Regions from separate parts of the Vibrio frigidus genome, predicted to be linked through region 1. Evidence: predicted binding sites of a transcription regulator. Region 1 holds the regulator's gene; the other holds the start of a gene.
The links. The regulator CRP, encoded in region 1, controls carbon source genes, mostly activating them, when cyclic AMP is high. The targets are predictions, from matches to a motif close to TGTGANNNNNNTCACA.

Region 1 (3,436 bases):
TTTAATATGATGGACGTGAAAGCCGCGTGGGTGGAAGGTGACAGTTTTCACCGATTTACTCGTCCGGAAATGGACATTGAAATTCGAAAAGCCAAAGAACAAGGCAAACACATTAGTTACTTTGGTGCAGAAGCCAATAACTTCCCTGCCCTTGAACAGTTTTTTAGGAAATATGGCGATGAAGGTCAAGGCCAAGTAAGACGATACTTACATTCATTTGATGAGGCTGTACCTTATAATCAAATGCCTGGCACATTCACCCCATGGCAAGACTTAGCAGAAGATAGCGATGTGCTTTTTTATGAAGGCTTACATGGTGCCGTTGTCGATGGCGATATTAATGTTTCACAACATGTTGACTTACTGATCGGCATGGTCCCCATTGTAAACCTTGAGTGGATCCAAAAATTTGTACGTGACACGCGAGATAGAGGCCATTCACGAGAAGCAGTGACCGACTCCATCGTTCGTTCTATGGATGATTATCTTAACTACATTACCCCTCAGTTTTCTCGAACGCACATAAACTTCCAACGGGTTCCGACTGTCGATACCTCAAATCCGCTTAATGCGAAAGCGATACCCAGTTTGGACGAAAGCTTTGTCGTAATTCGATTACGTGGAATGAAGAACGTAGACTTTCCATATCTTTTAGCCATGATTGATGGCTCTTTTGTTTCTCGCCATAATACGCTCGTGGTGCCAGGAGGAAAAATGAGTTTTGCTATGGAATTAATAATCAGACCAGTTCTACAACAATTAATAGAAACCGGAAAAATCGGCTAAAAATTAAGCCTGAATGCAGTTTAGTTCTGATACCGTGACGATGTGCACAGTTTTGCTTAGAGAAACGGGAAATCAGGGCGATCAAAATCAAGAAATTGACTGCAAAAAAGGATACTATTCTTAACCTATATACATGTGTAGCTTGCAGCTACGAATTTAAGATCTTAAGCTAACGTCACCAATAATATGGGGACACAGCAAAGGAAAGCTGCTGGCACAGGCCCTACAGATAATAGTGAGATAATTATGGTTCTTGGTAAACCTCAAACCGATCCAACGTTAGAGTGGTTTCTTTCGCATTGTCATATTCATAAATATCCTTCCAAAAGTACGCTTATCCATGCTGGAGAAAAAGCGGAAACTCTGTATTACATTGTGAAAGGCTCTGTAGCTGTGCTTATCAAGGATGAAGAAGGTAAAGAGATGATTCTTTCTTACCTTAACCAAGGAGACTTCATCGGTGAGCTAGGTCTATTCGAAGAAGATCAAGAGCGTACCGCATGGGTTCGTGCCAAATCACCATGTGAAGTAGCTGAAATTTCGTTTAAGAAATTCCGCCAGCTTATTCAAGTTAATCCTGACATTTTAATGCGTCTTTCGGCTCAAATGGCAAGCCGTCTACAAACGACTAGCCAAAAAGTTGGTGACTTAGCATTCTTAGATGTAACGGGTCGTATTGCTCAAACACTTCTGAACTTAGCAAAACAACCAGATGCGATGACTCACCCAGACGGCATGCAAATTAAGATCACTCGTCAAGAGATTGGTCAGATTGTAGGTTGTTCTCGTGAAACTGTTGGCCGTATTCTTAAGATGCTTGAAGAACAGAATTTAATTTCTGCTCACGGTAAAACTATCGTAGTTTACGGTACACGTTAATACCGCCACAAACAGCATTGATTAAAAAGCAGCGTTTACGCTGCTTTTTTTATGCCATAAGAAAAGATACGCATTGGTTTATACTCGCAGCTCCATCCTATAATTAATGAGTGTTTGCCCTCTGAGATCCACTTGCCGCTCTTCTATTACCTTAAACCCATAGTGTTCAAAAAAAGGCTTTGCAGTAATGCTGACATGCGAATAAAGTCGACCAATTTTGCTTTTATTACCTTTCTGGAAAATTTGTTGCATTAAAGCGCCAGCAATCCCCATACTTTGATGATTGTGATCGACATAAAAATGACCAATCAACCCATCAGACTGGAGATCGGCATAACCCACTATCTTGTTATCAATTTCGGCGACAAAAGGCGCAAGCTTATCCAGAAGTGCCTGCCAACTATCAAGCGTAACTTCATCTGATGCCCAAGCTTCTATTTGCCGTTCAGAGTAGTCCTTTCTGTTTACACTACGAACAGTATTAAAAAACAACGTTCTCAACGTACAGGCGTCTTCTGGAACATATGATCGCACTCGGATAATACTCTGCACTTCGTCACTTCTCTTCTAATTTATAATTAATATTTGGTAAGCCTAACCAGTAATTAAACCATTTTCTATAGGTATAAAAAAACCGAAGCGATAAACTTCGGTTTTTTACTATAACAAGGTTTAGGATTCTCTAAACTGTGTGACTTCGGAGCACAACTAACGCTGCTATCAAGTCATTCAGTAATGAGAAACTAAATCCTTCTTACATCATGCCTGGCATGCCACCCATACCACCCATGCCGCCCATATCAGGCATTCCGCCTGAATCTTTAGCTGGCATATCGGTAATCATCGCTTCTGTTGTGATCATAAGACCAGCAACCGATGCGGCGAACTGTAGCGCACTACGAGTTACTTTAGTTGGGTCAAGGATACCCATTGCAATCATGTCACCGTATTCGCCTGTCGCAGCGTTATAGCCATAGCTACCTTCGCCAGCTTTAACGTTATTAGCAACAACAGAATCTTCGTCACCCGCATTTTCAACGATCTGACGCAATGGTGCTTCCATAGCACGAAGTGCAACGCGAATACCTACGTTTTGCTCTTCGTTAGCACCTTCAAGACCAACGACTTTCGATGCAGCGCGAATAAGTGCAACACCACCACCAGCAACAACGCCTTCTTCAACGGCTGCGCGAGTAGCGTGAAGTGCATCTTCTACGCGATCTTTCTTCTCTTTCATTTCAACTTCGGTTGCTGCACCGACTTTGATTACTGCAACACCGCCAGCGAGTTTAGCGACACGTTCTTGTAGCTTCTCTTTGTCGTAGTCTGACGTTGCTTCTTCGATTTGTTGACGAATTTGAGATACACGCCCTTGAATCATGGCTTCTTGACCAAGGCCATCAATGATCGTTGTGTTCTCTTTAGTGATAATAACGCGCTTAGCTTGACCAAGGTCTTCTAGCGTTGCTTTCTCAAGTTCTAGACCAATTTCTTCAGAGATAACCGTACCAGAAGTAAGTACTGCGATATCTTGAAGCATTGATTTACGACGATCACCAAAACCAGGTGCTTTAACAGCCGCTGCTTTCACGATACCACGCATGTTGTTTACAACGAGTGTTGCTAGTGCTTCACCCTCTACATCTTCTGCAATGATAAGCAGTGGACGAGATGCTTTTGCAACCGCTTCTAATATTGTAAGTAGTTCACGAATATTAGACACTTTCTTGTCGATAAGAAGAATGAATGGGTTTTCTAGTTCAACCGAACC
Region 2 (3,436 bases), on a different contig from region 1:
TTTTGCCTTTTGGGCATGACGAAGAGCTTGATATGGAATATCTAACTTAAGCCAGGCTATCGCGGCTTTTTGGTGCAACTTAACTTCTTCATTTGCAATGCGGGCTTTTCTCTGATGCGCAAGAAATTCACCAAAGAGGTGGTGGAATCGGTACCAATCTTGTTCACCTTCTAAGTGATAGATAAAGAGTCCAAAACGATTGAGTGATTCAATCATGCCGAGGGAGTCTTCTCGATCGGTGAGGTCTGTCACTAAGGCGTCATTAAATGTCTCTAGTACCGAACATTGCATCAGAAAATACTTCGTATCTTCATCGAGCAAATCAAAGACTTCTTCTATCAAGTAGTCCCATAAATGCGCATGGTTAAATTGAGATACAGATTCTGCTGACTGCGCAAGTGTCCGCTTATGATGCTGTGCTTGTAGGGCGATCAATTGCAGAGCCGAAGGCCAACCTTCCACGTAGGTTTGTAGGTTTGAGGCCGTGGTATCATCGATGCCTTCAGAGACGCGTTGATTAAAAAATCGGGTTGTTTCTTCGGTGTCGAAAGCGAGCAAACCATTATCGATTTCGATCATGAGATCTCTAACCCTTAGGTTAGCTGTTCCCAAAGGTGGTGTACTTCTGCTAGTGACAACAAGTGTCATGTTGTCTGGCATGTTTTTTAAGAAAAAACGCATGGCTTCGTGGATCTCATCTGAATCAATAAGATGATAATCATCTAACACCACATAGAACTCGTTGAAATAATCAGAGAGTTCAACAAAAACTTCGCCAAAGAGAGAATGAAGTGAGGAGAACTGTCGCCTCTCTGCCAGTGTTTGCGAACTGGGACATCTTCCATCTGTTGCTTTGTTGATAGCTTGAATGAAATAGTTCACAAAACGAGATGGATCGTTGTCACTCTCGTCTATGCTATACCAACCTACGGCACTTTTATTTGCCAACCATTGGGCAGCCATGGTGGTTTTGCCGTATCCCGCAGGCGAACGAAAAAGTACAAGCTTATAGAAAGGCGCTTGTTGCAGTAAATCTAGTACTCTTGGTCTGACTATCGCGTTATGCAAACGACCGGGTCTAGTTAATTTTGAAGGTATCAACATATTTATATTCAATGAGTTGTTTTGAACTGGGTGAGTCACCCCGCTCTTAGTATTTAGACAGTAGAAAGGGCTACTTATACGCTTATTTTTCTCGGTTAAGTTAATCCTACGTTAAGGGTCCCCCTGTCGTACATGACTATTCTCAAATATGTATGACCCAGCGCATGTAAATGATCATCTACGCCCCACAATTGGGTGTTCTGTCACATTATAGCTAGGATATGATGTAATTAATTATTTCATCTGTACATATTAGTATGGCTGAAACAATTCTAAGCTTTAATTATTTTGTGACCAAATCGACATATTTCAGTTACTTTTTTCGATAGGTCATTTTTAGCCGATTTATGGCTAATTGAGGTAAAGAGATGTACACGTGACCTAAATCACCTAAGTTTATTAATTTAACTGTAGTAGTGTGATTTAGATCTTGAATTGTGTAGGAGTAGGTATCTACGCCCTAACTACTCCTCCTCCGATACCACGTTTATGGGAGGATGTTCTGCTACTTAAGTCAATGCAGGATATGCCACAGATAAATTGATAATTAATGAGATTTCGCTATGAAACCAACTCAACAAAAGAAATTTGATAAAGCCTCTTTCCAAGCTAATGTTAAGAAACATCTAAGTGCAACTTATGCGACCACAATAGAACATGCAGACTCTCGAGCTTGGTATCTAGCAATGGGACGCGCATTAGCTGAATTGACCACACTTGACCTATTAGAAACGGAAAATGACAAGGCTATTCAAAACGCGAAGAGCGTTAACTATCTTTCTCTAGAATTTTTAATCGGTCGTCTAACAGGCAATAACCTGATTAGTATGGGTTTGTACGGACAAATTACAGACGCGATGACTGAACTTGGTCAGAACCTTTCTGACCTGCTTGAAGAAGAACGAGATCCATCATTAGGTAATGGTGGTTTGGGTCGTCTTGCTGCATGTTTCATGGATTCGTGTGCAGCTCAAGAATTTCCAACAATTGGTTATGGCCTTCATTATGAATATGGCCTATTCAAACAATCTTTTGAACAGGGTCATCAAAAAGAAGCACCTGATGCGTGGCGCGGTGTTGAAGGCTACCCATGGGAAGTTGCTCGTCCTGAATATGCGCAGCAAATTGGTTTTTATGGCCATGTTGATTCTGAGTTTGTTAACGGTGTAGAAAAACGTCGTTGGGTGCCAGGTATGCAGGTTCAAGGTATGCCTTGGGATCTTCCAATCGTCGGTTACGAAAGTAATACGGTTTATCCATTGCGCCTTTGGGAATGTCGTGCAATTGCACCATTCTCCTTGGAAAGTTTTAACAATGGTGATTACTTTGAAGCACAGCACGCGCTGATCGATTCGGGTAACATTACTAAAGTTCTTTATCCAAACGATAACCACGAAAAGGGTAAAACACTTCGTCTAATGCAGCAGTATTTCCACAGTGCAGCATCAATGGCAGACATCTTACGTCGTCATGACGCGGCGGGTCACAATATAGCCGACTTACCTAAATATGAAACCATTCAGCTTAACGATACGCACCCAACAATCGCTATTCCTGAATTGATGCGTATTCTGATGGATGAACGTGATCTTTCTTGGGATGCCGCATGGGCTATTTGTTCAAAAACGTTTGCTTATACAAACCATACATTATTGCCAGAAGCACTAGAAACGTGGAGTGAATCACTTATTCAGCGTCTTCTTCCTCGTCATATGGAAATCATCTATCAGATTAACCATCTATTCTTAGCCGATGTACGTGCTAAATGGCCTGGTGATGTTGAGAAACAACGTAAGCTTTCTATTATTCAAGAAGGTTTCCACCGTATGGTCCGTATGGCAAACCTATGTGTTGTTGGTTCATATGCGGTAAACGGTGTTGCGGCTCTTCACTCTGCACTGGTTAAGCGCGATCTATTCCCTGAGTTCAATGAGCTGTATCCAAACAAGCTACAAAACGTAACGAACGGTGTGACTCCTCGTCGTTGGTTGAAGTTCTGTAACCCAGGCCTTTCGGACTTAATCTCTGAGAAAATTGGTACTGAGTGGCCAGCCGATCTTGACCAACTGACACAAGTAGCAAAATTTGCAGAAGATAAAGCGTTCCAAAAACGATACATGGCTGTTAAGAAAGAAAACAAGCAGCGTCTAGCCAACTGGGTACAAGAAAACATGGGCATTGAACTTGATACCAATGCCATCTTTGATGTCCAGATTAAACGTCTTCATGAATACAAACGTCAGCATCTAAACTTGCTGCACATATTATCTTTGTATCATCGTTTGTTGAACGATCCGACATTTGATATGGCACCACGTGTTGTATTTTTTGC

Region 2: a site for CRP is predicted at 1,480-1,495, ahead of AACW90_RS00845 (glycogen/starch/alpha-glucan phosphorylase). Genes of this name have one in related genera too.

What each region holds. Positions count from the first base shown of each region.
Region 1 covers NZ_JBCDMC010000011.1:116,131-119,566, reverse strand. The annotation lists gene AACW90_RS18270 (phosphoribulokinase) at 1-786, shown strand, start outside; gene crp (cAMP-activated global transcriptional regulator CRP) at 1,033-1,665, shown strand; gene AACW90_RS18260 (GNAT family N-acetyltransferase) at 1,744-2,208, opposite strand; gene groL (chaperonin GroEL) at 2,420-3,436, opposite strand, start outside.
Region 2 covers NZ_JBCDMC010000001.1:192,160-195,595, reverse strand. The annotation lists gene malT (HTH-type transcriptional regulator MalT) at 1-1,104, opposite strand, end outside; gene AACW90_RS00845 (glycogen/starch/alpha-glucan phosphorylase) at 1,668-3,436, shown strand, end outside.